4 regions of the Brassicibacter mesophilus genome follow, and region 4 is predicted to be linked to each of the others. Evidence: riboswitches for the same ligand, from Rfam matches in the RefSeq annotation. Region 4 holds a riboswitch; each other region holds the start of a gene.
What was found. Region 4 has a riboswitch for cyclic di-GMP ahead of HNR33_RS15165 (hypothetical protein). Riboswitches for the same ligand answer to the same signal wherever they lie in the genome.

Region 1 (7,882 bases), on a different contig from region 4:
CTGCATCAGAGACCAGTACTGGTGAGAGCATACCAATTGATATTATTGTGAATAACAGTAGTGAATTGGATTATGAGACAAGGACGTCCTATGACTTGACGATAGAAGCAAGTGATGGGATGAAAACTGATACCATAACTGTAACCATTAATCTTAATAATCTTAACGACAATAGTCCATGGATAACAGCTGATTCCTTCTCAATTGATGAGAATAGTCCTAATGGAACATCAGTAGGAAAAGTAAAAGGAAGTGACCTAGATGGAGATGTATTAATCTATAGTATAACTTCAGGTAATGATAGCGGAGCTTTTGCTTTGGACAGCAGTACTGGAGAAATCACAGTAGTAGATGAAACAAATCTGGATTATGAGACTACGACAGAATATCTGCTAAATATATCCTGTTCTGATGGTATAAACGATGGTTGTGCAGATATTACTATTAATATAAATAATATAAACGATAATGTACCGATAATCGATGATCTAACGATAAATATTAATGAAAATACTGAAAATGGCACAGTTATTGGCACAGTAACCGCAAGTGATGCAGATGGTAGCTTAAATCCCAATATATATAGTTTTATCAGTGGAAATGAAAGCGAAGCATTTTCTATGAATTCTGATACAGGACAAATTACAATTGCAGATGAAACGAAGATAGACTATGAATTGACAACTTTGTATTCTTTAATAATAGAAGTTACAGATGGAAGTTATACAGATACAGCAACCGTGACTATAAATGTAAAAGACCTAAATGATAATTCACCAACGATAACAAATATAGGGAATATATCAATTGATGAAGATAATTCAACAGGTCAAATAGCTTTTACAATAGGTGATAAGGAGACAAGTGCTTCAAGTTTACTGATAACAGTTACATCAAACAATCACGATTTAGTACCAAATGAAAATATAACTTTAGCAGGAACAGATGAAAATAGAACAATAGAAATAACTCCAGCAGCAAATGAAAATGGAACAGCAATGATAACAGTGAAGGTTAGTGATGGAGAAAAACAAACAAGTGAAAGCTTTGTAGTAACAGTAAATCCAGTAAACGATAAGCCAATTGCAAATGATGATAACTATAGTACGGATGAAGATATACTATTGGTTATAGATATAGTAGATATTTTAGCTAATGATTTCGATGTAGATAAAGATGATGAGATAAGTATTGTATTATTTACTCAGCCAAGTAATGGAACAGTAACATCAACAGTCTATGGTACGGTATATAGCAGTGTATATAATGAAATACATTACACACCTGATTTGAATTTTGTAGGGATAGATAGTTTTACTTATACAATAGAGGATAAATCAGGAGCAAGGGATACAGCCAATATAAAAATTAATGTAGGCTCAGTAAATGATGAACCCATAATAAGCTCTATTTCAAATATAATAATAAATGAAGATGAATCGATAGAAATAGGCTTCTCAGTAGATGATGCAGAAACTAATCTAAATGATTTAGATATATATGCAACATCATCAAACAACATACTGTTACCAACAGAAAATATATTCTTTAGTGGTAGTGGAGAAAATCGAATAGTAAAATTAGTACCTGAAAATAACAAATATGGGGATGCTACAATAAGGATATTTGTAAATGATGGATTAAATGAAATATATGAAGAATTTACTTTAAATGTTAACTCAGTAAATGATATACCATTGGCAGTAAATGATAATATAAACACAAAAAAGGATACTTCAGTAACAATAGATGTACTATCAAATGATAGTGATATAGAAGGAGATACATTAAACATAATAAATGTAACTCAAGGCAGTAACGGAACAGTAGTAATAAACACAGACAATACAATTACATATACACCAAAGAGTGGATTTAGTGGAACAGACAGCTTTGAGTATACAATAAGTGATGGAAATGGTGGAGAAAATAAAGCAACAGTAAATATAACGGTTAATTCTACAATAAAATCCAATAATGCTAATCTAAGCAATATAGCAATAAGTAGTGGGAATCTCTCTCCTGACTTCAGTAAGAATATTACACAGTATCAAGTAAATGTAGAAAATAGTGTAAATAACATAATGATAATGCCAACAGTGGAAGAAGCACATTCAAGAATAAAAGTAAGTGGAGAAGAAGTGATAAGTGGTAATTCATCACAAGCAATAAACTTAAATGTAGGGTCAAATACAATAAATGTTGAAGTAACAGCAGAAGATGGAGTAACTAAAAAAACATATACAATAATAATAAAAAGAAGTAAAGCTTCAAAAGATGATGACGATGATGAAGATGATGAAGAAAATCCTCAACCGAAGTTAGAAGATATATTAATAAATGGAAAAGCAGAAGATATGGCAACAGCAGAAGTACTACATGAAGATGGGAAAACTATATTAGAAGTTACGATTGATGATGAAAAAATACAATATAGGCTAGAAAGCATAGGAAAGAATAGCACGGTAGCAATACCAATAAGTGGAGATTTTGATAGAGTATCTGGCCAATTAAATGGTCAGACAGTAAAGAATATGGAAGCAAAGGAAGCAGTATTAGAAATAAAAACAGAGAATGCATCCTATATTCTTCCAGCATCGCAAATAAATATAGATAGTATATCCCAAGAGATTGGCTCTGAAGTAGAATTAAAGGATATAAAAGTAAAAATAGAAATATCAAAACCATCAGAAGATATAGTAAAGATAGTTGAAGATACAGCTAATAAAAACAACTATCAAATAATAGTTAAGCCAATTGAGTTTAACATATACTGTAGTTATGAAGATAAAACAGTAAAAGTATCAAAGTTCAAAAGCTATGTAGAAAGAATGGTTAAAATTCCAGATGGAATAGATCCATCTCAAATAACGACAGGAGTTGTACTTAATGATGATGGTACATTTACTCATGTACCAACAACAATAGTTGAAATTGAAGGAACATATTATGCAAGGATTAATAGCTTAACTAACAGTACTTACTCAGTTATCTATAGTCCAAAGACATTTAAAGACGTAGAGAATCATTGGTCAAGGGAAGCAGTAAATGATATGGCATCAAGACTAGTAATAAATGGGGTAAGTGAAAATATATTTGAACCAAATAGAGATATAACGAGAGCAGAATTTGCAGCAATAACAGTAAACGCATTGGGACTAATGAGAAAGGGAGAATCAAAGGAAATATTTGTAGATGTAAAGGGTAATGATTGGTATTATGATGCTGTAAGTAAAGCTTATGAGTACAAATTAATATCAGGCTATAATGATGGAACATTTAGACCTAATGATAAAATAACAAGAGAAGAGGCTATGGCTATTATTGCCTCAGCAATGAATTTAACTGGATTAAATAGTCATATTTCTGAAAATGATATTGATGCTATATTAAATAACTATAGTGATGGTAATAATATATCAACTTGGGCTAAGGAAAGTGTTGCAAGATGTATCATACAAAATATAGTTACAGGTTATGATAATCAGTTGATGGTCAAAGAAAACATAACTAGAGCTGAAACTACTACGATTATACAAAAAATGTTAAAGGTAGCGAAGCTCATATAATGTGGAGAGTTAAGTTGACCAAAACCAATATGTTCGTTTTTGCTATCAATATGTTCTTTTCCCAGTAAATCTGAATATATTTCTAGATAAAATTGCATATAATAATAAGTTATGAGAAACAGGTCATTAAATTGGCCTGTTTTTTAATAGAATCAAAGGTGCGGTCTAGGATGTCCTCATTAAAGAAGATAATTAAATTTATGAGAATCGCAAGATATCTTATTTTATGTTTTATACCGGGGCAAGAATGGTTGTAATGATATATCAATGGGATCACCCTGTGGATAAAATTACATATTTAGTTTTAATTCAGCAAATAGAAAGCTTAAAATAAAAGTTAACTCAATTATTCAACAGCCATTACCTCAATCTACGTTAGATGCTGGAATACATCAAATATATGGAATTGCATGGACTGGTAGAGGGCTGGCAAGAAATATGTTGAGAATAGCTATCCAGTTCGGAAAGGATAGTGGTCTGCCTAAGGCATCGCTTGAAGTAGATGTAAAAAACAAAGATGCTTTAACCCTTTATACAAATGAAGGGTTTGAAAAGCTGTATGGACTTGCAGTATATCTCTATCATCTACAGTAAGATAGCAGATATAACTTAACAAAGAGAATTAAGCAAAGTAGTGAATTAGTCTTTTTATGAAGATATTTTATTAACAACAATCATAAGAACATGAATAGAGTACATGTCAACTCGAATCATCTATACACAATGCTTACTTTAAAAAAATATAATCAATAGTCAAATAATTAACTTAAAAGACAAGGTAAAAGGTACTTTTTACCTTGTCTTTTAAGTTAAACATAACTATAGTATATATAAGCCAAATGCTTAAAATTTGGATGAGTTGCTGAATTTATTAAATAAGCTGACCTTCTAGATCCTTCTTTTCTATTTTCATTTAATTCTCTTATTATTTGTTCTCCAGTTAATATTCCCATACCATGCCCATAATATCTTCCATTTCCCAAATCTATAGCATTTTCACCTTGTAATTCAGGGGTTAGAGGATTTACATCGGGGTTTTTAAAATATCTGCAATCACCTGGTAAATAATCTTCTTCATTCACATAATATCCAATATCAAGATTCTTATCTAGATAGCTCCAGTTCATTAAATGTATACTTGAAAATAACTTATTAAAAAGTTCCTCAGGGAATATATCAAGAACTGCTTTATAAAACACAATAACCATAGCTGTAGCACATTCAGTGCCATATTTTCTACCATTCATAAAGATATCATTTATTGCTTTACTAGGAACTGCATTTCTTTTTAGTAAAAATCCTCCTTCTCTAGTAAGTTCCCAAAAGTTAGTATTACAATAAGCTTTACGAAAGACTTTAAATGCTAATCCACTTCTATTCAATCTTATAGATGCATTAACAATATTTGAACGAATCTTAAGCTCAAAACGTAGCTCATCTAATGAAGAATATCGATACACCTTTGAACTTTCAGATAAAATATTTATGATTTTTCGTTCAATAATATTTGCAGGATAGTTTTCGATAATATTATTTGGAGGGATTATTCTACCGTTTATCCTAATCATAATGACCCTCCTTTAGCTTTTGCTATATTGATTTGACTAGCTATAGGGTATCTGATCCATTCTTTCCACCATGTATTGTCTTTACGATATGTCATATAAGAAAAGCTTGAAAGAAGGGTTTTAGCATCATTATTTAGTTTTTTAAACGAATTTAATACATTGTTTTCCTTATTAGTTAATGGATCAACAAATTCTCCAGTATCAATTAATATTTTTTTACATAAATACTTAGCTTCTAAATTTACTTCATAAGGGATAGGCTCACTTGTTAGCTGAAAACTCTCACCTGTATAATATAAAAATGGACTGTTTTCTTCAAACCATTTTATAAAATATGTGTATTTTTCCTCGTTGCTTTTTGGGCTATTTATACTTATACCGGGGATAAAGCTTAAAAGCTTATTTGCCAGCCTCACTTCTTTTTTATCTGTGGATTTTAAATGCTCTGCTAATAAATAAAGACTCTTAAGTTCGCGTGATTCAAAAAGTGCCCATACAAGATCGTGAATATAGAAACCTCTTTTGTATCGGTCAAAAACTAAATCTACTATAATTGGTAGCTCTGAATTATCATTAAATGATTTTATTAGGAGTATAGCAGCTTTATCTAATACTTCGTCGAAATCATTATTAAGCCCATCATCAGTATAACCACTTTCGAGTATCCATTTTAAAGTAGTTTGAGTTGAATGAGTATGTTCAGATGACAGGGTAGTTGCAAAAGAAATATCCTTTTTCTCATCTCTTATTCCATCAATAAATCCCAGTGCTACTCTGTTTTTATAGCTTAGTTCTTTAGTGATGTTAAATTCATTAATTTTATCTTGTAGCAAAAACAATGAAGTAAAACTTACATTTTGTTCATTAATTAATTCTACGGCTTTTTTAATATTTTTTTTAGCAGTTGAATCAAAAAGGTCTTTCATATTTTCAGTGCCATTATCTATCCTTGTTTTATCCAAAAGGTTTGTAATGTTTATTTGATTCATTGAACTTTATACCCCCTTGCGTTTAGATGATATATTATATAATATTGCTAAACTAATTTTGTGTTTATCAAAGTGCAAAAAAATATTATAAATATGTTAAAATAAATAATAAAATTGTATTAGCTAAATTGTTTAAAAATTGAGATAAGTAAATCTAAAACAAAAAACGACAAAATACTATGATATAATGTAAGGATATTAGTGCTATTTTAAATATGTTGAAATATCAAAATTTGATAAAGGCAAACTTATTGAAAGATAGGGACGCAAAGCCAAGGACCTAAGGCAAGGAAAGCTTGTTATGGTAGCCGGTTGCCGAAAAGCAAAAGATATGTCTTTTTATGCCCTTTTCGGTATGAGAAGACATTTTTTGTAGCAAGAGAATATGTATTTAAGAAACAACTATATTTTAAAATAGGGAGGTAGTTACTTTGAAAAGGAACAAAATTTTAATTTTAAGTTTAATTACTCTTTTAATTTTTTCATCATTCCCTGTACAAGCTGATGACAGCAATTTACAGCATAATGACAATAAAACATATGAGCAGTTAGCTGAGCTGTCTGAATCCATAGTTTTAATTAAAGCCTATAATGAAAAGGGAGAGGTTGAAAAATTTGGATCAGGAGTAGTTATTAGTGAAAATGGTCTTATTATAACAAACTATCATGTGCTTGAGGGTGGAGTTTACTTCGGTGTAGTTATGGAAGGTATGGAAGAAGGTTATGAATATGGCACAATAAATGTATTAGGGTTATCTCAAGAAGCTGATTTAGGACTGATTAAAATAAATGTACCAACAAAACCATTAAATATTGGAGCTACTGAGAATTTAAAAAAGGGGCAAAAGGTAGTAGCAATAGGAAACCCTTTAGGTTTTGAAAATACAATTTCTGACGGTATTATTTCTGCTATTAGAGACTTTGATGGAGTAGAAGTAATCCAGACAACAACACCAATCTCTCCAGGAAGTTCAGGAGGTGCACTCATGGACATGAATGGAGATTTAATTGGAATAACTACGTTAGTTACAGTAGATGGACAAAATTTAAACTTTGCAGTATCAAGTAAACATATATTTGAATTGTTAGAAGATAAAAATACAAAAATGAACATGGAAATCTGGGGACAGAATGGTCTGTTTGAATATGGTGATTCTTCTATTGTATTTGATACATTTAACTACCATCATAACAATAAACACATAATAAACTTAATTTCAAATAATGAAACTAAAATGGACTTCAGTATTTTTATTCTAAGTGAGAACTTTAGAAATCAAGTTGAAGAATTATATATAAATAACATACAAGAAATTGCAAAAAAATATGAGATTAAAGACTATGAATTTAATTTGTTCGCAGGAGAAAGTACATTTACATATCAATACTATAACGGCAAAATAAAGAATAAAAAATGGACATATCCTAAGAATGATAGTAAGTCAAAAGAGAATATTTTAAAGATTAACTTAGGAAATGAAATATATTCACTAGATCATCAGCTTACCATAAATTCGGATGAATATCATATAATAAGCAACATGTTTGAAGGCTTAATGACTGAAAAAAATGGAGAAATGCAACTCGCAATGGCAAAAAATTATACCGTGTCTGATGATGGAAAAACTTATACTTTTTATTTAAAAGATGCTAAATGGTCTGATGGGGAGCCAGTAAAGGCTTCACATTTTGAATATGCGTGGAAAAAGGCACTAAATCCAGATGAGTTTGTATTCGATGCATTTAAATTATATTG
Region 2 (7,882 bases), on a different contig from region 4:
GAAGAGCAGACCTTAGATTATACAGTAAGCTACTATAAAGACGGAGAACTACTAGAAACATCAGAAGTAATGACAGTACTAGTGGCAAACCCAGTAGTAGAAAATGTAAGTTATGCTAATATGCCAATAGGCTACAAGGTAGACGAAGAAGCATCAACAAGCCTACCATATACAGTGACTGAGGAAAGCAGTGTAATAGAGGTATACTATGTAGTAGACCAAGAGCAGACATTAGACTATACAGTGAATTACTACAAGGATGGAGCAGTTGAACCATTTGCGACATCTAGTGGAGAAGTACTAGTAGCGAATCCAGTAGTAGAAAGTATAAGCTATGAAAACATGCCAATAGGCTACAAGGTAGATGAAGCTAATTCAACAGAACTACCATATACAGTGACTGAGGAAAGCAGTGTAATCAAAGTATACTATACTTCGAGAACAGATATTAGCTATACAGTAAACTACCTAGAAAAAAATACAAATAGAGCTCTAGCAAAACAAAGAATAGTGAAAGACCAAACCTTTAGGGCAAAAATAACTGAAAAAGCAATTAACATAGCAGGTTATAAGAAGGTAGCTCCAGCAAGTGTTACAATTACTCTAGCTGTAGAAGGAAATAAAATAAGCTTCTATTACATAAAAATAGAAGACAAAGATGATGATGACGATGACAGAGATAAAGACAAAGACAGAGACAAAGATGATGACAAGGAAATTGAGATAATTGATGAAGAGATTCCATTAGCTGTACCTGAGCTAAACAGGAACGATCATTATCAATACATCAAAGGTTATCCTGACAATACAGTAAAGCCAGAAGGATTAATTACCAGAGAAGAAGTAGCTACAGTATTCTACAGACTTTTGACTGAAGAATATAGAAACAACCTAAAGACCAATATTCACGATTTTTCTGATGTAGCAGCAGATAGATGGTCAAATATGCACATTGCTACCCTTGCTAAGGGAGAAATAATCCAAGGGTATACAGATGGAGCGTTTAAGCCAAGTAATTATATTACAAGAGCAGAACTTGCTACAATAGCTTCTAGATTTAATAACTTAAGTCCATTTGAAAGTGATAAATTCTCAGACATTAATGGACACTGGGCAAATGAGTATATAAACTCAGCAGCAGAAAAAGGATGGGTAAATGGCTATGATGATGGGACTTTCAAACCTGATCAGTATATCACTCGAGCTGAATTCGTAACTCTAGTCAACAATGTACTAGAAAGAAGTGTTAGTAAAGGTGAGATATTGCCAGAAGCAAGAAAGTATCCAGATTTAGATGAATCTAAATGGTATTATGAAGCAATGCAAGAGGCGCTTAATAGCCATTATTACAATAGATTAGAAGACGGCAGCGAGGATTGGACAGAAATATATTATCCAAAATTGGATATGTAAAACTCAATATAATAGCAAAAGGGGCAGGCAGCTTGCTTTGTCCCTTTCTCTATTGAATCAGATTCTATTTGGAAAACTTGTCCAAAAAAACTATTTACTTTAAAGAAGTATGTGATATAATAAAAGCAAACTAAATATTTTGAAGATCAGCTAATAAGCGATAAAGGCAAACCTTGGGAAACTGAGGGACGCAAAACTATAGGGCCTGTAACATGGCAGCCAGTTACCGAAAGATTAGTTTTTTATTTCCGCTTTAGCTGATAACTCTTAAACGATAATAGCAAACCTTGGGAAACTGGGGGACGCAAAGCTACAGGGCCTGTAACATGGCAGCCAGCTACCGAAAGGAGAAGTTTTCAGTGAAAAAAACAAGATGTATTGCAATGTTAATTATATTTATAATGTTATTTAGTTCTTTAACAGTTAATGCTTCTTCAAGTGTTACTATTGATATAAAAAAAGCAGAAGAAGGCATAGTCAGAATATCATATAATGAAATAAATAAAAAAACCAAGGTTATGGTAGAAAAAGATTCCATAAAATATTATTATGATTTAAAAAATGATGGAGAGTTTTTTCCGCTTCAGCTTGGACAAGGTAGATATATAGTATCAGTATTAGAAAATACTTCAGGTAATAAATATAAAGTTATAGCCACAGAGAGTTTTGAAGCAGATATCTCCGAAGAAAATTCAGTATATCTCAAATCTACTCAACCAATTTCATGGAATGAAGATATGGAAGCTATCAAACTTGCAGAATCTTTAACACAAGATGAACAAGACCAAGGACAAATAGTACAAGTCCTATACGATTATGTTGTGAATAATATAAGTTATGATTACGAAAAGGTGGACAACCTTAGTTCAGATTATATACCTGATATAGATACAGTTTTGAAAGATGGAAAAGGGATATGTTATGACTACTCAGCGCTATTAGGAGCAATGTTGAGAAGTAGGGGTATACCTGCAAAGCTCGTAAAAGGATATAGAGAGGATATAAATGCATATCATGCATGGAATGAGGTTTATATTGATGGCACTTGGAAAGTTATCGATGCGACATATGATGCTTGGGCCCTCAAAACTGGGACAAGCCATAATATGTTTCAAGATGCAAATGAATACAATAAATTGAAAGAATACTAAAAAGAAGCCTGGATTCCAGGTTTTTTTTATTAGTCTTTTAAATGCTTTTAGAATATAATATAAATGTATATCAATGAAAAATGAGTATAAAAAACGTTTATGCGATGGAGATTTTTATTATTTTGACTTAAGTATTTGCTTTATATTTTGCAATTTAAAATATCTCTATGAAGTATCATAGTTGTTGAAGGGAGCGATAAAATGGACAATAGACCAATAGGAATATTCGACTCAGGTATTGGAGGATTGACAGTATTAAAAGAAGTCATGGAGCAATTACCTAATGAAGATATAATATATTTTGGAGATACAGCAAGAATACCATATGGTACAAAATCAAAAGAAACAGTAAAGAAATATGCATTTCAATGTATAAAGTTTTTGTTAAGCAAAGATATAAAAGCTATAGTTATAGCATGTAATACTGCAAGTGCAATTTCACTAGAAGAAGCTTTAAAAGTATTTGATGTACCGATACTGGGAGTTATAAACCCAGGAGCGAGGGCAGCCATAGAAGCAACAAAAAACAATAAAATAGGAGTTATCGGTACTACTAGTACTATAAATAGTGAAGCTTATCAAACTAAAATAAGGTCACTTAATAAAAACTCAGAAGTAATAGGAGTAGCATGTCCCCTATTTGTTCAAATAGTAGAAGATGGTTGGGAGGACACTGATGTTGCTAGGATAGCCGCAGAAAAATATCTAATAGAGCTGAAAGAACATAATGTAGATACTATGGTTTTAGGATGTACACACTATCCTATTTTAAGATATACTTTAAGTAAAGTAATGGGAGACAAGGTATCTCTTGTAAATCCTGCATTTGAAACAGCAAAAGAAGTAAAGAGCATGCTAAAAGAGAATAATCTATTATCTGATAAAACAGAAAAAGCAGTGTATAGATATTATGTAAGCGATGATCCAGAGAAGTTTAGGAGAGTTGGGGGAAATATAATGAATAAAAATATAGAAACAATAGAGAAGGTTGATATTGAGAATCTATAGGAGGAAAATCAATGAAAGAAGTTATGCTTAGAATAAAAGGAAGACAAACTAATGTTGATGGTGAAGAGAACACAATAGAACTTATAACAGAAGGTAAATTCTATAAAAAGAATGGAACATATTATTTAGTATATGACGAATCAGAGGTGTCAGGAATGGAAGGTTCTAAAACAACTCTGAAGATTCAAGATAATATAATATCCATGAAGAGATTTGGAAGTAATACATCAAACCTAATATTTGAAAAAGGTAGAAAACACAAAACTGAATACGAAACTGTTTATGGAGATATGACAATGGAAGTTATGACAAGTAAGATGGATGTAGATATTTCAGATATAGGTAAAGGGAGTATTAATGTGGCATATAGACTTAATATCTCTGAATCAATTGAAAGTAGTAATCATCTATCAATAGATATAATGTAGGGAAGCATATGGATAAGATAATTGATATTTTTAAACTATTTAAAAAGGAAATAAAGAGATCTCTTAACATAGATGAAGACATTGAGTTCGATATTACATTACCTAAGCGTAAAGAAAATGGAGATATCTCAACAAATGTTGCATTAAAGCTGAGCTCTAAACTAAATAAATCTCCAATGGATATTGCAGATTATATAGTTAAAAATATTGACAAAGATATAATTAAAGTTGATAAAATACAAATAGTTGCTCCAGGATTTGTTAACTTTTACCTTAGCGATGATTGGATAAAAATAATTGGAGATATAGTATTAAATAAAGGGATATCAATAGCGCAAAGGCCTATAGAAAAAAATTATACACTTGATATTAGCTCGAATACTGGTGTTAATAGTAGAGTAAGAGCTAAAGCTTATCTCAAAGTGATGAATAATATTTTCAAGCTTAGAGGATTTATACTAGAAAAAACATCATCTAATTTGAGTCCACAGATTAAGCTTGGTGAGGTTAAGCTATTAAAAGCCGGTAAAGAATATGATGTTGACATAAATCATGTACTTGATGAAAAACACATTAACTTCTATTCAGTTTCAAAAACTTATAAAAGTGATATAGACATAAACCTAGACAACGCATATATAGATAACACATCAAATCCATATTTTTATATCACATATATTTGTACAAGAGCAGGAAATATTGTAAACATATTGGAGAAGCAAGGCTATAGAATACTAGATGAAGATAAGTTAGGATTCAGCTCACATGAAACTTTAACTTCACCTGAAGACAGAGAGTTGATATTTAAGATACTACAGCTTGAAGAAGTATTAGATGAAGCAGTAAAGTATAACGAACCATATAAACTTTTTGACTACATCTATTTATATTCAGATCTGTTTTATATGTATAATAATGAGTTACGGTTGATAGATAAAACTAAAGCAGAGATTTTATCAAATTTATATATATTAAAGGTTGTAGAAAAATTTGTATCTGATATATTAGAATTAATGTTAATTATATAGGCACCTTGTGGTGCCTATAATTAGGCAGCGATTGCCGAAAAATAAGCAAAAGGGGAGTGTGTTATGAAGGATCTGTTTTTTAGAGAGAATGTACTAGAAATACTCGATTATGTGCAAGAGGGGATACACATAATTGATAATAGTGGCAAAATTGTATACTATAACAAATTTGCACAGAAGCTAGACGAGATAGATCGAGAAAAAGCAATAGGGAGACATATCCTAGAAATATATCCATCACTTTCATACGATACCAGTACGTTGCTTAATGTAATAAGAACAGGAAAGCCTATATTTAATGCAGAACAGACCTTTATAAACTACAAAGGAGATAAAATAACAACGATTAACTCGTCTATTCCAATAAAATCAAGAAACAAAGTTTTAGGTGCATTAGAGATATCAAGAGATATAACCGAGGTCAAAAAGCTTTCGGAAAAAATTGTTGATTTGCAAAAAGAGCTTTACAGTGGTGACAATAGGCCTACAAAGCATAAAGGAACCGCAAATTATACATTCGTAGATATAATAGGACAAAGCACAGAGATGTTAAAGCTAAAATCTTTAGCATTAAAGGCTTCTCAAACTCCGTCGCCTATTTTAATATATGGAGAAACTGGAACAGGTAAAGAGTTATTTGTTCAATCTATACACAATGCAAGCCCTAGAAAAAGTAAACCTTTTATAGCTCAAAACTGCGCTGCATTGCCAAGCAATCTACTAGAAGGTATATTGTTTGGAACAGTAAAAGGAGGATTTACTGGAGCAGAGGACAGGCCAGGTCTTTTTGAGGTGGCAAATGGAGGAACACTATTTCTAGATGAGATAAATTCAATGCCTTTAGATCTTCAGGCGAAGCTCCTAAGGGTAATACAGGATGGAACCATAAGAAGAGTAGGAGCTATAAAAACCATCAATGTAAATGTTAGAATAATAGCAGCAACAAATGTAGCGCCTGATGAAGCGGTTGAAGCTAAAATGCTTAGAAAAGACTTATATTATAGACTTAATGTAGTTTCTTTAAGCATACCTGAGCTTAAGAAAAGAATGGTTGATGTACCTGTACTAGTAGATTATTTTATTCAAAAGTTTAATAAGTCACTTAACAAGAATGTTATAGGAGTAGATGATAGAGTTATGGATATATTCTTAAACTATTCATGGCCGGGTAATGTAAGAGAATTAGAACATGTAATAGAAGGAATAATGACAATATATGATATAGATGAAATATTGCTTGAGCATTTGCCGAATCAATTTGACAATGTAATATTTAAAAAAGATATTGGAAGAAGAATAAAACCACTAAAGAAAACGATAGAAGAGATGGAAAAAAACATTATTTATGAAGCATTAGAAGAAACCGGCTGGAATGTAACTCATACAGCTGATCTTATAGACATACCCAGACAAACCCTTCAATATAAAATGAAAAAATATGGTTTGTTAGAAAAATAACTGCCCAAAATTGAGCAGAAAAGGCTGGAGAATAACAGAACAAGGGTTATCCTCCAGCCTTTTCTGCTTTTTTATTAATGCACTATTTCAGTAAAACCTTTTCCTTATCACAGTGATTACCTAGCGTTCCAGTACTGATTTTTCTTTTTTAAATGATACTAAATTTTTCTTTTTCAATTCTTAATTCATGAAGTATTTGGCATATGTTTTGCATAACATAATAATGGCTTTAATGTTAAAACTTTAACCTAGCTATTTAATTACATTTAACTTTATTAATAATAACAATTTAAAATATAAGGGAGGAATTTTAAAATGAAAAAAGGATGTCCATACGGAACACACAGAGTATTAGAACCAAAGGGAACATTACCACAACCAGCAATAAAAGTTGATAACAACATGGAGATTTACGATAACGAAATACTTATTGACGTGCAAACATTAAACGTTGACTCAGCAAGCTTTACACAGATAAAACAAGAGGCAGGCGGAGACGAAGAAAAAATTAAAGAAATAATGAAAAACATAGTTGCAACAAGAGGGAAACATCAAAACCCAGTAACAGGTTCAGGCGGAATGTTAATAGGTACAGTAGAAAAAATAGGACCAGCATTAGAAGGAAAAACAGACCTTAAAGTAGGAGATAAATTAGCAACTTTAGTTTCACTGTCACTTACACCACTAAGAATAGACGAAATACTTGAAGTCAGAAAAGACATAGATCAAGTAGACATAAAAGGTAAAGCAATATTGTTTGAAAGCGGAATATATGCAGTAATACCTACAGATATACCAGAAAACCTTGCTCTATCAGTACTAGACGTAGCTGGAGCACCTGCGCAAGCTGCTAAATTAGTTAAACCTGGAGACTATGTAGTAGTAATAGGCGGAACAGGAAAATCAGGAATGCTTTGTCTATACGAAGCAAAGAAAAGAGTAGGAGTAACAGGTAAAGTAATATGTGTAGGAAGTAGTGACAAGAGTATAGAAAGAGTGAAAGGTGCAGGCCTTGCCGACGTATATATTAAAGCAGATGCTACAAATGCAGTAGAGATGATGGAAAAAATTAAAGAAGCAACGGATGAAAGAATGGCGGACGTAACAATAAACTGTGTAAATATACCTAACACAGAGATGTCAAGTATACTAGTAACAAAAAATGACGGATTAATCTATTTCTTCAGTATGGCAACAAGCTTTACAAAAGCAGCCCTAGGAGCCGAAGGAGTAGGAAGAGACACTACAATGATAATAGGAAACGGATATACAAAAGGACATGCAGAAATAGCACTTCAAATCATGAGAGAAAGTGAAGTCCTAAGAAAAATATACGAAGAGTTATATGCATAGGTATTAATGAATATGAATACAAAAGAACGTTCATGCGATGAAG
Region 3 (7,882 bases), on a different contig from region 4:
CTCTTTACTCCTTAATATTGTGATTAAAAATTGAGGTATCTTTTATCTACTTTCTAATAATAGCTCCGACAGCATTTATATATGTACTTATGTCTATATCATTACTATCATCATTTTTTTTCTTAGATTTATCTAAGCCTATATTTATACCAGAAATGTTTTTAACCTTGAATGTCGGTATATTAAAATACTTTTCAATCACTTTATCAATACCTATAAATCCTGTACCTCCTCCATAAATAAATATCTTATCAATTCTATTACCGGTAGTTCTAGTTGTATAGAATTTAAAGATTCTCTCTACTTCATGCATCAAATTATTCAATCCCAAAATAGTAGTTTCCTTAATCATAGATTCTAAAGGTGAATCAAGTGAATTATTAGATAAATCTTTAATACTAAATTTTTTTTCAGAAGCATCTGAAATAGTAAGGTTAAAAGCATTTGCTAAGTGAATATCTATATCTTTACCCCCAGAATTGAATGGCCTTCCAAATTTAAACTCCCCATTTTCTATAACTACTACTCCTGTAGAAATATGACCTAAATCTAACACTACTATAGTTTCATTACCTATCTCATGTTCACTATTTATCTTAGCTTTATTATTAAAAAGTTTGCTTACACAGTTCGAGTGAATATCTAATGCATATGGCTTTACTCCCAGTATATTGCTTAAATTTAAGTAACTGTCTGCAATCACTTTCGGTAAAGCAGCCACAACGAATGAAGCTTTTTTTACCCCATCTTCAACGAAACTACCCGTAAGCTTATATTGAACATTGTATTTGCTAATATCTATTGGAAGATATTGTTCTATTTCAAATTCAATCATAGGTTTTAAGTCCTTAGAACTAGCAAAAGGAACGGAAATCTCCTTTATTATCAGCGAAGAACTATTAAATGAAAACGAGATAAGATTGCTTCTAATTTTCTCTTCTCCTATTATTCCGTCAATAAAATCTTTCATATTATTAATATTTAATATTTGTCCATCTTGATAAATATTTTCTGGTGTTTTAGCTGACACCATTTTCCTTACAGAAACCTCATCACCTGATGACCTTCCTAAAACAAACTTAGTGTTGAATGATCCTATATCGATAGATAGGATTTCTTTTCTAGATAACTTTAGCAATTTAGCTTCCAACAAATTCACCCCTATAATTATTTAAATATAAAACTCGATTATTTAAATAATTTTATATAATAGCATTCATATACCAAATAATAATACTCTTACCATACAAAACAGTGACTAAAAACCCTAATGCTAAGAAAGGTCCAAAAGGAATCATTTCACCTCGAGATTTAATTTTCAACAGAAGCAATACTAATGACAATATTCCCCCAAAAATAAAAGACAATAACAATGCCAAAATAGTATACTTCCATCCTATCCATAATCCTAAAACTGCCATAAGTTTTATATCTCCACCACCCATTCCTCCATTAGATATTATAGAAATAAATAAAAGGAATCCTCCTCCTACTACTATTCCTAGAAAAGAATTAAAAAAACTGAAAGCTTGTCCTAGAAATAAATAACTTATCAGCTTAAATGTAATCCCCAAAACAAAACTAAGCAAAATAAGGTCGTCTGGAATGATCTGATAACTATAGTCTATTCCACTTATAATAATTAAAATGCAAAATAGCATAGTATAAAAAACAAATTCTACTGATAATCCAAATCTAATATAAGATAATAAAAATATAATGCCAGTTAAAATTTCTGTGATCAGGTATTGGATAGATATTTTTTCTTGGCAATATATACATTTGCCTTTATAATGCATGTAGCTAAAAATTGGAATTAAATCAGATGACTTCAATTTAGCTCCACAACTTGTACAATGTGAAGGTGGATACACAATAGATTCTTTTTTAGGGATTCTAATAATGCATACATTTAGAAAAGAGCCTATTAAAACACCTATTATTGTAGTAATAGCAGTCAAATACATCTCGTCTCTATTAACCTCCCTTAACACTAATCATTTATTTCTTTCCATTCGTGAATCTCCCAACCTACATTAGTAGGCTCTAGTATATGTGGTGGATAATCATAAAACATGCGGGGATCATGTGCGTATAGCTTATTATAACCAGTACTTCCTATCAAACCTACTGCTTTCCTTGTTTTTTGAGTAATATTACCCCACAAAGTAATATTACCTTTTCTTGTATTTCCCCACCAATTACTGTCTTCATAGTCTTCATAGCCAAAACCGCCTGTTACAGCAAATATAGCAGCATGAATACTAATATCATGAGGAGCTACATCATAGTTGAAGTTATTTTTTATCCACCTGTATTTCCATCCCCAATCCCAGTAACGTTGCTTTTCCCATTTATAACTCCAATACGTTTTGTCGGCACTGTTTCCCTTGTACTTTGGCCATCCAAAGTGAAGTATCAAGACATCATTGTTTGCTATTAGGCCTAACATATCCTTACCATTAGCATATCTTGTATAAATTTTTTTCTCACTATCGTAAACTGACAACTCATTTTCAGGGGTAAAAGTAGTATTAAAATAATATATTCCTCCATTTAGTGGAGTTTCTACAGGAGGATTCTCGTTGTTTCTATCTTCTGCTTCATACCACTTAGTTGGATCATCATAGGTTATGTAGATATTGTTACTAGCTGCTATTGTAAGCTTTCCCTCTATTTTACCTGAAATAAATACGTTTCCTGCATTTAAGTTAAACTTTCTTCGTACATCACTTTCTTGTTCTCCTTCTACATAGATTACTTTATTACCAATTTCAGAAATAGGTCTTCTTATTATTTCTTCTTCTTTATCATTTCCATTTCGTATCTTTATATATTTACCATCTAAATATATACAAGTTCTACCTTGAAATACCATATCATCTTTTTCAGCCCATTCCCTCAATTTTTCATTGTTTTTTGGAAACTCTAATCTGTCTACTTTCTGAGGTTGAATAGGATCTTTTACCTTAAAATCAGGACTATAACCAGTTCCCTTTACGAAACTAGAAGAATATGTAACAGTGTCATAGAATTTAGGGCTTTTTTGAATTCTTAATGTTTCATTAGTGTGATAAGGACCGTGACTTTCGTCCCCTGATGTCCACCATATATTTTCTCCATCACTATCACTTACATACACATGATGTACAAACTGTTTTTTTCTAATTTTAACTAATATGGTTCTATTTACAGAAGGATTATTTTTAGTCCAACCTGTAGATTTAATTGTAACAAACCTATCTGTATCACTTGGTTTAGTAACTTCTAGTTTATAAAAACCTTCTCGAAAAGGTATATCTATATTTTGCATATTTTTACTTTCATTTGTACTATAAAAATTCACATCATCGTTTAAGTGCCACATGTAAGCATTGTACCCTGCTTCAGCATACTCAAAAGCTTTCTTTGAAGCATCATCAATAGTATTAATTTTTGCTTGAGTAGATATCATTGACATAATTGCGAAACCAAATATAATAGTTATTAACAGCACAATAAGCACTATAGGTATAGTTACTCCTCTGTTATTCATATATATTTTCATATAGAGTTTCCTCCTGTCTACTCGTATTCCGTTCTGCTCTTAGTTACTAAATATGTTTCTATTACTATAGATTTATTACCTTCACTTTTAGAAATCTCCAATTTCATCTTAACTTTTCTTCTGTAATCTTTACCTTCCTGCTGAGTAATTTCATGTTCAGTCGCTGGCTCTTTTAATTTTTCCACATAACTAAATATTTCAGTATTAGCTACATTTGATAATACTACTCTTTCATTGATAAACAAATTTGTAAATTCAAAAGGATATTTAGAATTAGAAGCTTTCTTTATATCTTTTCTTATTTCGTTACCTACTAATCTATATCTAACCAGCTCTGGAATAAAGTCATCATCTATATCGGTGTATATATATAGCTCGCTTTGACTCACCCTATGTAAAGCATCTAATTTTTCCTCAGACTTTTTTGCCTGATTCGCTTCTCTTTGAATACTTATTAGAAATATTCTCAAATCTTCAGATATATCAAAGCTGTCATTCACACTATTAAAGCTCTTAGTCGTTAGAAAAAGCATATTGTAAGCGATAAGCAAGATTATGCCAATTAGTGGAACAACTATAATAAGCTCTAACAGAGTAAATCCATATTGGTTTTTTAAATTTTTTTTCATCTTATTCAATCCTTATTCAACTAGATTTAAGGTACATTTATTTAAATCTTTTGCTAATTTCATTCCATAGTTGTTTTCTAGTGTACTAAAATCAATTATTTCAAAATATATTTCATCTTCAGTAATTTCAATACTAGGATTATTAAAAGTTATTTTAATTTTATCGTTTTTTCCATTATTGACTGAAGAAATTGTATATGTAGTACTATCAATTATTATATTATTTATGCAAAATTTCACACTTTTTAATAATTCTAAACTACTTATTTCGGAGGTAAATTCAACATATATTTCATTAATTCTGTTTAGTCCATCATTAGTTTTTCTAAAAGCTCCTGAATTTTTTAAGCCAAAAGCAAGTAACAATTTTTCGTATGAAGCTTCATAAATTTTATTCATATCGAAACTTCCATCCCATAAAGTTCCATTTTCTTTTTCAATTAAATAATAATTTTCTTTCTCAAAAGTAATATCATAATCATATGTCCATAATCTCCAAAGCTTTGTGTGATTTATTTTTTCTAAAGAAGTTTTTAAAAGCATGTGGTCTATAGGTTCACCTTCAGGTGGGTTATATGATCCATTAGTTGGTTTAATTGATAATGTAGCATTAGGATAAATATCACTCTGTAATAAATTAACATATCCAGGCAAATCAATATAAAAGCTATTTGAAGAATAAGATGGGGGATCGTTCTTGTCCCATTTTGGAATTAGTATATTTTTTTCCACCTGATACATTGGATTTGGAATATTGTTCATGACACCATTAGGCATGACCATAAGCTCACTATGTTCCCAACTAATAGGCTCTACTTTATATTTGCCTTCATTTAAATTCCCTATTAATGCTCGTCCTTCATCATCTGTATTAGTTAGAGATACAAGTCCACCTGAATCATAACTAACTTTAACCATTACATTCTTCTTTGGAAAACTTGCTTCTTGAAAAAATGTATATATTTTTAAATGTCCCGGATATGTAGGGTCTCTTTCGCTCTCTTTAGCTACAAGAGACCCTAATACAGAATACTCTCTCTTTATACTTGAAAAAGGATCTTTTGCTTCTACAGTAACGTCTATTTTTTTTGTTGCCGTTGGAACAGGCTCACTGGTGCTTGATTTAGCTTCTTTCCAGGTTATATTTGTATTTAATGTATACTCAATTCCTTCTATTTCTAAAGCGCTAGAATTTTCTTCATTCATATATAAATCCCCTTTAACAATTCCATTTGGAGAATAATTAGAAATATCTAAACCTAAATCATCATAATCTAGTGTCTTTAACCATTCCACTTGACTATATCCCAAATTTAATGCTGTAAGTCTGATATTATTCCACTTAGCATATTTTATTCCGTACATTGCCATAGGTAGTATAAATAAAGCTATTATACCTAGTAAAGCTATAGAAAAGATAACTTCGATTAAAGTAAAACCATTCTGATTAAATGTTCTTTTCATATTTTGAGCACTTCCTCGTATGTTTTGTTTCACTTATAAGCTCTAAGTTATTAACTAAAAAAGGCGAATAAAAGACTAAACAACCCTATACGCTTTTTTCAGTTAATAAAAAGTCTATTATTTTTAAAATATGGAGGGAAATAACCCCTCCATATTTTAAAACTTTCAAAAGTTGGTAGATTGATAGCTTAAGTGTCTAACGCCAATCATTCCTATGGCGCAGGATAAAAAGTAGTACCATCTCCATTTGTTATAGATACATTACCGCTATCAATAACTACTGTAAAAGTACCTCCAGTTTGAGGTCCTTTCAATCCTGTATCTAAGAACTTCTGTTGTATAAGAGTTGCGACTGTTGTATCATATTTATTTTCAATTGATGCTCCTTCTGTTATTCCGCTCTTCCAAGTTACTGCGCTATCTCCAATAATAGCTGTTCCCTCCGCTGTAGCCATATTTAAAGCACTCGCAATTGTTCTTGCAGATGCTTGATCTGCTGACATCTTCGCCTTTGCTTGTGTCCCACCAAACCTTGGCACCGCAATAGCAGCCAATATCCCTAAAATAGCAATAACAACAATCAATTCAATTAATGTAAATCCATTTTTGTTTTTCATTTGTTTTAAAATGAAATTAAGCATACCCTTACCCCCTTGTTTTAATTAGAATTTTAGTATTAATAATCATTTCACATTTGAGCTTATCCTCAGAACCACCTCCTAAAAATAATTAATATAGCCTTGTCTAATTTTGGGAATAAAAAAAGCTGCATAAACAACAAATTATCCATGCAGCTGAACGATCATGGCTACTTGAAAGTAGCTTTAGACTCTAGCTTTGCGTCACAACCTTTCGGTAGTTTTGCCTATTTAATTTGGCTACATTTGAACAGTGTTGACCATATCAAACATTGGTAGTGCCATTGAAATAACAATAAATCCTACTATCACTGCCATAAGTACTATCATGATAGGTTCAATTAATGTAGTCATTCTTTGTATAGCTGTTTCAAGCTCTTCATCATAAAAATTTGCAGTTTTTTCTAATATATCATCTAGTGCACCTGATTCTTCTCCTATTTCTATCATTGAAGTTACCATAGGAGGAAAATGTCCTGTTTCTCTTATAGGTTTTGCTAAAGTTGAACCTTTTCTAACTTCTTCCTTTGCAACACTGATGTCTTTTTCTATTACTACATTATCAACAACTTTGGAAACAATATCTAGAGCTTCTAATAATGGTACTCCACTTGATAGGAGTGTAGATAAGGTTCTAGTAAACCTAGATGTTATGATTTTCTTATTTGAGTCCTTTAAAACTGGTATTGCAAGTTTAAACCTGCTAATCAGTAATTTTCCACCATCAGTTTTTTTATAAGCATTAATACCTAAAGTTATTGAAATTATCCCTATAAAGAAAATATACCAATAATTTTGCAGTGCTGAACTAATACCTAACAAAATCCTAGTAGGAACTGGTAATGGAACTCCACTACTCGTAAACATACCTATAAACGTAGGCATAACAGATGTTAAAAGAAATACAACTACACCAATAGCTACTACACTTAATATGATTGGATATACCATGGCACTTTTTATCTTGTTGTTAATTTTAAATTCTTTTTCAAAATGATTAGCCATTCTATCCATAATTGTATCTAAGTTTCCACTAACTTCTCCAGCCTCAACCATATTTATGAGTAGGTCAGAAAATATTTCTTTGCGTTTCTTTAAGGCTTCTGAAAATGCTGATCCTTTTTGCACATCTTCACAAATATCTGATATAATTTTTCTAAACTTTTTGTTTTCCGTTTGCTGTCTTAATATATCTAATGCACTTGTTATAGTAACTCCTGCATTCAGCATAGTATAAAATTGACGACAAAAAACTGCTATGTCTTTAATAGTAATTTTATTAAAAATATCTGAAATCACTATTTCCTTTCTTTCAATACGTTCTTCTACTCTTATGGGATAAAATCCATTTTCTTTCAACATAATCATAACTTCAGCCTGAGACTTTGCAGAATAATCATTCGTAATCTTGGCGCCAGATTTGTTTATAGCAGTATACTTATATATAGGCACGTCGTCCACCTCAAATATATAGTTTGTTAATTTATAACCCTAACTGTCTTTTTATCATTTCATTATCTAATGAATTAGTAATGGCAGTTTCTCTAGAAATTATCTTTTTCTTATATAAATCTAATATATAATTATCCATTGTATTCATGCCA
Region 4 (7,882 bases):
TTTCATTCTTTCTATCTACTACCTTATTTATATCTACTGATATATTTTCTGCAAATAATCCGTAGTTTTCCGATTCTTTCAAGTGTTTAAATACTTCTGATGATCTGACGAAGGCTTTAGTTGGGATACATCCCCAGTTTAAGCAGGTACCGCCTATGTTTTCTTTTTCAACAAGCGCTACTTTTGCGCCGGATTTAGCCGCCTGTATAGCAGCTACATATCCACCTGGACCAGCTCCAATTATAGTAATATCTACATCTATATCTTCTTTTTTTGGTTTCATTAAGCTTCCCATATAGTTAAATCCAGTCATGCTTTTAGTCTCTTGATCGTTTTCTTTTTTTATTTGCTCTCCTTCGATCTTAGCTAAAATATCGCCTTTTTTAACCATATCACCAGCTTTAACTTCTATGCTCTTAATTGTTCCACTAACATCTGCACATACCGTAATATTTCCTTTATTTGATTCTATGTCAAGAAATTCCTCTCCAGCATTTATTATGTCATTCACATTTTTATATATCTTGCCAACTTTGCCGCTATTGGCGTGACCTGAAAGCTTCTCTAGCTTGAAATCAATTATCATATCTTCAACCCCTTTTCACATATAGGAAGAAAGACAGCATTTCTACTGTCTCTCTTTAACATGATTACCAGCTATATTATTGGAAATCTTTTTCGAATTCGTCTATTGCATCTTTTAACAATGTAACGCTATAAGCTATTGATGGACCCCCACCAAATGCTACAGCAACCATAGCTGCCTCAAGTATTTCTTGTCTTGTAGCACCAGCTTCAAGTGCCTTATAAGTATGAAAAACTATACAATATTCACATCTGTTATAACATCCTATTGCAACACTTATTAATTCTTTAGTTTTTAGGTCAACTGCTCCTGGCTCGTATGCTGCTCCTAATAGATTCATAAACGCACCTATATGTTGTCCATTAGTTTCTGCCATTGTCTCTAATCCACCAGTAAAATCGCTTAACATTTTTCTAACATCTTTTGCCATCGTTTTCCCCTCCTAAAAATTAATTACTTGCTATGCTAAATATTAGTATAGCAAGTTGTTTGTTAAAAGTCAATCAATATTTTGTAAAGAGTATAAAAAATACATGCTTAGCTTTTAATCTAGCATGCACCTTTTAATATTATTTACCATCTTCTCAAGTATTAAACAAAACAACTTCATTTCTTCTTCTGTTATATTTTGGGATACAATATCATTAAACCTTTCACCTTCTGGAAGTAACTTTTTTCTATATTCATATCCCTTATCTGTAAGAACTAAATTAATAACTCTTCTATCATCTTCACTTTGTCTTCTTTCAACTAATTCTTCTCTTTCCATTCTATCTATCAGTCTAGCCACAGTTGATTCTTTAATGTGCATTCTATCCGCTAATTCTTTTTGACTTATATTATTATTTAATCCTAAATAGTAAAGTGCAATCCATTGCACCCTAGTAACTCCTTTTTTACTAAGTCTTTTCTCAAATGCTCCTGCAATAAACTTAGTAGAGTTATCCGCTATGTAAGATACTCACGTATCTAGATTAAACATCAATATCACCTCATATATATATTACAGCTTTGATCAATTTAAATCAACTGTATTGAATAAATATCCATCAGCCTAGCTGTTGGTTTTCTTTATACAATGAAAGGAGATAGATAATTATTATATCTATCTCCTGATCAGTTATGAATTTCTTTTCCAGTTAACATTATCTCCTCTTGACATATCAGCACAAAAGCCTGCATTCATTATTCTTTTTTCGATACAATTTCTGCAATGCGCTGCTTCATCACCTGTGCATATCTTACCGTCATATAAAGCATATTTTTCTCTGACATACATAGGTGTGAGGTTTGGCATAACAACATTTGCTCCTGCTTTTAGTCCCTTTTCTCTTCCAGTAGAATCTAAAGAGCCCAGAGCTGTAGTTGCTGGTAGTAGTACTTCTGAAAGAAGTAATCTAACAATAGCAAGCATAGTAGTTGTGGTATCAATAGTTCCACTAGCTTCTTTTGCTAAAGGAGTATCTTTATGAGGGATAAATGGACCTATTCCTATCATATGTGGCTCAAGCTCCTTTAAAAAAAGCAAATCCTTAACATAGTCATTATTTGATTGACCCGGTAATCCAACCATAAAACCAGCACCAACCTGATATCCTATTTTCTTTAAATCTGTTAAGCATTTTTTTCTATTTTCGAAGCTCATATTTGGATGTAGTTTTCTATATAGTTCTTCAGAGGCAGTCTCATGTCTTAATAAATATCTATCTGCTCCAGCGTCAAAATATTTTTTATATGAATCATAGGATTTTTCTCCAATGGAAAGAGTAATAGCTGATAAAGGAAATCTTTTCTTTATTTCTGATATTATCTCAACTATCTTATCATCTGTAAAAAAGCTATCCTCACCACCTTGAAGCACAAAAGTCTTGTACCCTAGTCTGTCTCCTTCTGTGCACGCGGATATAATCTCATCTACAGTTAATCTATATCTATCGGCATCATTATTTGATGCTCTAATTCCGCAATAGACACAGTTATTTTTGCAATAATTAGTAAACTCAATTAATCCTCTCATGTAAACCTTATCACCGTAGGACTTTATTCTAACTTCATGAGCCTTAGATATCAAATAATCTTTATCATTCTCTTTCATATTATCTAATAAATACAGCAATTCTATTTCATTTAGGTAATTCTCTCTATACAGTTTATCTATCAAATCTTTCATGATAGACCCCCTTTAATTTTATGCATTATATTTAGAAATCACTTTGTTAACATTCTATCAATCATTTGTTTTCATGTCAATTCCCATCATAAATGCAGCATTCCCAAATGATAGAATATTTCTTATGCAACCCTATAATATGTACTATATAAAAACGAGAACTGCATCCCAGTTCTCGTATAATTATTATGATTCTTTTTGTATCATGTGACTTACTACAATTTTGTCATAAGCTATTTTCAATATCAGATTTCAAATTTATCATTTTTTATTACCTGATTATATTTCGATACATTAAATAATTATATAATTTTTATGCAATCATTTTAATGAGTAGATTAGGAATAAGTGTAGCTACTGCTATTCCATAAATAAGATCAAGCCATGCTACTGAACCCAATGCGCATAAAAATATGATTCCCACAATCGGAGTGCCGAAAATTTTAGCTAATATAGGTGTTTCTTTTTTTCTTACGGATTTCCATATACTTTTTGCATCACCAACACTTGGAAAAGAATGCATAGTTATCGATACACCAAGCCAAATTAAAACATATTCTAAAGCATTGCCGCTCTCAAACTTTATAACTGGTATAGCGGCAGGCAATGAAATTAATGCACCAATTACTGTGTTTACTAGAAACGGGCCTATACCTATTAGAATTTGCTGCTTTGTAGTCTTTGGTTCTTCATGAATAACGTAACCTGATGGGTTACCAAATCTAAAATAGCAAACATCAAATACTGCAACTCTTGATATTTTACAAAATAATTGATGGGCAATCTCATGAACTATTACCCCAGGAAAAGTTACTATTGATATTAAAAAGCCTGGTATTAAGTACATTATATTTCACCTCGCTTATTTATCTCCATTGGTTTGTTCCATTGAAAACTGACGTAAGAAATTCAACTTCGAATTCATCATTTTTCTCTCTAAGTAAATTAAGTAAATCGTCTCTCTCTTTAATCATATCGTTGTAGTGATAAGCTAGAGAAAGACTTGAAATAGCTTGATTACTATTTTTGTCAAGCTCATATGCTTTTTTTGCTATGTCCAATGCATCATTATCATTATTTCTCTTAAGCTCTATTTTAGCCATAGATATATATGCTCCTGGGCTCTCAGCATTCATGTCAAGTACTTTTTCACAATACTCTAAAGCTTCATCATATTTGCCTTGCTCTCTATATATTGAAGCAAGAAAAAGATATGAAAAATGAAACTCAGGCATAGAATTAATAACTTCTTTTATTAACTTCTCAGCATAATCATATTCTCCAAACTCATATAAAACATCTGCTAGATAATACTTTCCTGCAGTATCATTTGGATGATTATTTACATAACTCTCTAATTGTATTAATAGCTCTTCCGAATAGTAATTCTCCTGTGGACTGTTTAATATCTTAGTTAAATCTTCATTTGGATAGTAAAAGGTAGATATATTATCTGTAACGGTATCAAGCTCTTTGATTAAATCTTCATCTACCTCTTGTCCAACAATTTTATTAATTGTCTCTACTGCTTCATCAATTTTACCATTTTGATAGTATGCAATACTAAGTTTAGCCAGAGCAAGTGTTGAATTAGGATACTTGTTTAATATTTTTTCATATTCATTCATAGTAGTGATATATCTCCTCTCCTTCTCGGCCCTAACCCCTCTTTCATGAGCAACACCTGCTTTCACTGAAGATGGAAACTTTACAAGAGATAAAATAAGAATAATAATGATTATACCAAAAAAAGCTTTTATCCATAATGGTATTGGACGGTTTGATAACTTATCTCTGCACTCCTTACACAAGGGTACCTTATACTCCGGTTCTACTAATGAGCTATTGCAATTTGTACATACAATTACATCATCAGCAATATCCATCGTTTCAATATCCTCAGTCATAATTTCATCCTCCTTTCAAATAATTCGTGTCATAAAACAAAAAATCCTTACATACCGAAATGCATGAAAGGATTTTACACTTACACGTTATAATTCGGCAACCCGGCTACCATGGTCATCTGACTTTAGATCCGCAGCTTTGTGTCCTTATCTTTCGATAAGTTTACCTTTTTCGAAAATTTGTTAGTCTGTTAGTTTTGTTTTACCACCGACGTAGTATATCAAATCTCATCCGAGAAATTTGTAGAATGTTGTCGATTAAAACATTTTTCCATCAATATTATCATTTTTAGTACTTTAATACTATAAAAAATCCACTATCTTATAACCTGCTTTAGTAGGTTAAAGATAGCCGATTCTCTCATTATCTAAATCAAGTATTCAATGCTCTTAGTAAAGTGCGATAGAGTATTCCTCAGTAAATACCATGTCCTCAGTAATTTCGACGAACTGGTTGATCATTGCAAAATTAATAGAGCCTTCAGGTACTACCTTTGGACGATCACTCATAGCACGTGGCTGGAATTGTGAATCAATGAATATATCTTTAATCTTGGTAAAAGAAAATGATCCTAATGTACCGCATTTGACTCATTTTCTAGATATTCATTGCATTCTTTTGTTGAAAATCTCAGTTAGAATGTATTTGACATTTACTTAGATATGACAACCAAAGTGTCTCTTCAGCTCCAGTTAGTGATCATTTTATTATTCTGTGACGCTAACATCATCTAGCATATCTTTGTTCGAAAAATTTCTTTGGTTCATCTCTTTTCAATTTGATAAGTACTACATATTCGATTTGACTTTTCAATAATTTTGATATTTCTTTGTTTATGCAAATATCAAATGTTCCTCCTTTTTCTTCATCTTCTTTTAAATCATACTCATCAATTATATATATTCTTAGATACCACCTGTAACATTCATCAAATAACCCTAATTTAGCATATGTTTCTCCTGAGCGACTCTTATAAAATGTTTCATTATCTTTTGTAAGTTCTAGTATGAAATCTTTTGAAATGACTTCTTTTGTAGTTAAGTATCCATCATGTTCAAACCAATCCCTTACTTTGCATATTTTCTCATTCAATAAATTGTTTTTATCTAAAACCTTCATGATTAAGTTAATACTTATTCTTAGTTCATCTAAAGATACAACTGATTCTGTATATAATATTTCTTCATTAAAACATTTGAAAGAAGAAATATACATAGCATTCCTAAGCAAAAAACTCATCTTTTTTCTTTGCTTTACTATAGTTGTCCCTCCTTGTTTTTTAAAAATAAAAAACTCTCATGCCGAAAAAGAGCATGAAAGTTTTCATACTAAGTTGTCCGGCAGCCTGGCTGTCATAGTAATCTCTTGCCTTAGATCCAATAGCTTTGCGTTCCCACATTTCTATGAGTTTGCCTTTGTCAATTTTAATTATATCTAAGAAATTTCTAGAAATTATTAAACAACCTTTTACATCAATCCCATATTCTTTATTAATTTACAATTTCTTTTTTATTTCTTTATAATATTACACATTTTGCATTTTGGGGACTTTAGTACCAATAGTTTATATTCCACATAGTACACCTCTCCCAATTTCTAACTTTCTCTATATTCTTTTTATAAAATTAGCATTACTTTGCTTTATATTTTAGTTGTATATTATATGTAATATTTTTATGAATCCTATTATTTTATATAGCCTTTAAATTGAAAATCTATCAGTATCTTAAAAGCTTGTTAGAATCAGTTTTGGGAACAATAAAAACTGTAAGCATAATAATTATAATGCCTACAGTTAAATATCTATAAAATACCATTCTATTTTTAATTTTACATCTTTATTTTAGATACTATATTGACAAGCTTAGTTGCACTTTCTAAGTTACCATTTGTTGTATTTCTGATATTGACAAGCTTTTCTACTATATTTGTCGTTCTAACTGCTATATCTTCGACTCCACTTGCCCCTTCATTCATTGTTATAGACACTTCATTCACAGCTGTTGAAATGTCTTGTATTGCAGCTCTCAGCTGTTGAAACGTAGCACTGAAATCCATAATTAGGCTATTAAATGTATCTGCGTCTTTACTGTATTGTTCTCCTACTCCAACAAGGGTTTTGTAATCTTTATTTACTTCTGTTTCTACAAACTCAAGTATTTCCCTTGAGCTTTTTACTAGATTATCTACTGATGGATTTACTATTTCCACTACTTCCTGTATATCTGTTATTGCTTGTGATGATTGTTCTGCTAATTTTCTTATCTCATCTGCTACTACTGCAAACCCTCTTCCAGCTTCTCCTGCTCTAGCTGCCTCTATAGCAGCATTTAATGCTAAAAGGTTGGTTTGACTTGTTATCTGAAGTATTGTATCTGCTAGTATATTTATTTTTTTAACTGCATCTATCTGTTCTATTGCAATATCTAGGTCTTTCTTTACATTTTCATATATCTTTTCAGATTTCTCAACTGACTCTACTGCAGTATTTTTCAGCTCTCCTGCTCTTTTGTATACATCTTGTGCTTCTAAAGCTCCTGCCTCTGCTTTCTGTGATATTGATTCAATAGCCTTTTCTATTTCTTGTACCGACGCATTTATTTCTTCTGATGATGCTGCGGTTTCTTCCATTCCTGCAGATAGTTCTTCTGTGGTAGCAGATGTTTCTGTTGCATCATCATTTAATTCTGTGGATGCTAATTCAACTATGTGTGCGTTCTCTTTTAAGATATCAGATGATTCATTTAGTTCTTTTGTAAGGTCTCTTAAGGAATTCCTTAGAACAAGCATAGATTTTGCCATAGTTCCAGTTTCATCCTTATTTTTTAACAGCTTTTCTGCCTCTGAATCATATGTCAAATCAAAATTTGCTGTTTTATTTATTAGCTCTGTCACTTTTATGACTGGCTTTGAAATCGATTTGCCTATAAATAAACTTATTAGTATGAATAGAATTATTCCAAAAACTTCAATTACAAAAATCGAATTTCTTAAGTTATTGACAGGAGCAAAAACTTCGTCTAATGGTGGTGCTATTGCTAGTATCCAACCATTATTCAACTTCGCATAGCTTAATACCTTATCGTCGCCTTTAAGCTTATACTCCACGATTCCAGTATCATTTTCATTTATTATGTCTGTTATGTATTTAAGCTTACCATCTTCTATAGTATTTAAATTATCTTCATGAGTTAGTGTTTGATGAATTAGAAAATCAT

Region 1: another riboswitch for cyclic di-GMP. It lies ahead of HNR33_RS18260 (ABC transporter substrate-binding protein); the one in region 4 lies ahead of HNR33_RS15165 (hypothetical protein).
Region 2: another riboswitch for cyclic di-GMP. It lies ahead of HNR33_RS12785 (transglutaminase-like domain-containing protein); the one in region 4 lies ahead of HNR33_RS15165 (hypothetical protein).
Region 3: another riboswitch for cyclic di-GMP. It lies ahead of HNR33_RS03140 (prepilin-type N-terminal cleavage/methylation domain-containing protein); the one in region 4 lies ahead of HNR33_RS15165 (hypothetical protein).

The regions. Positions count from the first base shown of each region.
Region 1 covers NZ_JBNPXI010000022.1:28,339-36,220, forward strand. Annotated here, with positions in the region: gene HNR33_RS18240 (tandem-95 repeat protein) at 1-3,569, shown strand, start outside; gene HNR33_RS18245 (GNAT family N-acetyltransferase) at 3,975-4,163, shown strand; gene HNR33_RS18250 (protein-glutamine gamma-glutamyltransferase) at 4,379-5,137, opposite strand; gene HNR33_RS18255 (hypothetical protein) at 5,134-6,126, opposite strand; cyclic di-GMP riboswitch class I at 6,358-6,446, shown strand; gene HNR33_RS18260 (ABC transporter substrate-binding protein) at 6,558-7,882, shown strand, end outside.
Region 2 covers NZ_JBNPXI010000011.1:96,687-104,568, reverse strand. Annotated here, with positions in the region: partial or broken gene HNR33_RS12790 (S-layer homology domain-containing protein) at 1-1,413, shown strand, start outside; cyclic di-GMP riboswitch class I at 1,569-1,644, shown strand; cyclic di-GMP riboswitch class I at 1,683-1,758, shown strand; gene HNR33_RS12785 (transglutaminase-like domain-containing protein) at 1,773-2,564, shown strand; gene murI (glutamate racemase) at 2,766-3,572, shown strand; gene HNR33_RS12775 (YwiB family protein) at 3,584-4,000, shown strand; gene HNR33_RS12770 (DALR anticodon-binding domain-containing protein) at 4,009-5,028, shown strand; gene HNR33_RS12765 (sigma-54 interaction domain-containing protein) at 5,092-6,486, shown strand; gene kdd (L-erythro-3,5-diaminohexanoate dehydrogenase) at 6,802-7,839, shown strand.
Region 3 covers NZ_JBNPXI010000002.1:135,072-142,953, reverse strand. Annotated here, with positions in the region: gene pilM (pilus assembly protein PilM) at 47-1,150, opposite strand; gene HNR33_RS03160 (prepilin peptidase) at 1,203-1,994, opposite strand; gene HNR33_RS03155 (DUF4900 domain-containing protein) at 1,994-3,547, opposite strand; gene HNR33_RS03150 (PilW family protein) at 3,565-4,176, opposite strand; gene HNR33_RS03145 (type IV pilus modification PilV family protein) at 4,189-5,640, opposite strand; gene HNR33_RS03140 (prepilin-type N-terminal cleavage/methylation domain-containing protein) at 5,853-6,281, opposite strand; cyclic di-GMP riboswitch class I at 6,427-6,516, opposite strand; gene HNR33_RS03135 (type II secretion system F family protein) at 6,519-7,730, opposite strand; gene HNR33_RS03130 (type IV pilus twitching motility protein PilT) at 7,762-7,882, opposite strand, start outside.
Region 4 covers NZ_JBNPXI010000015.1:87,222-95,103, reverse strand. Annotated here, with positions in the region: gene lpdA (dihydrolipoyl dehydrogenase) at 1-586, opposite strand, end outside; gene HNR33_RS15195 (carboxymuconolactone decarboxylase family protein) at 663-1,016, opposite strand; gene HNR33_RS15190 (MarR family winged helix-turn-helix transcriptional regulator) at 1,131-1,514, opposite strand; gene hydE ([FeFe] hydrogenase H-cluster radical SAM maturase HydE) at 1,707-2,756, opposite strand; gene HNR33_RS15180 (metalloprotease family protein) at 3,070-3,603, opposite strand; gene HNR33_RS15175 (tetratricopeptide repeat protein) at 3,623-4,663, opposite strand; cyclic di-GMP riboswitch class I at 4,757-4,841, opposite strand; gene HNR33_RS15170 (oleate hydratase) at 5,054-5,200, opposite strand; gene HNR33_RS15165 (hypothetical protein) at 5,391-5,903, opposite strand; cyclic di-GMP riboswitch class I at 6,001-6,088, opposite strand; gene HNR33_RS15160 (methyl-accepting chemotaxis protein) at 6,495-7,882, opposite strand, start outside.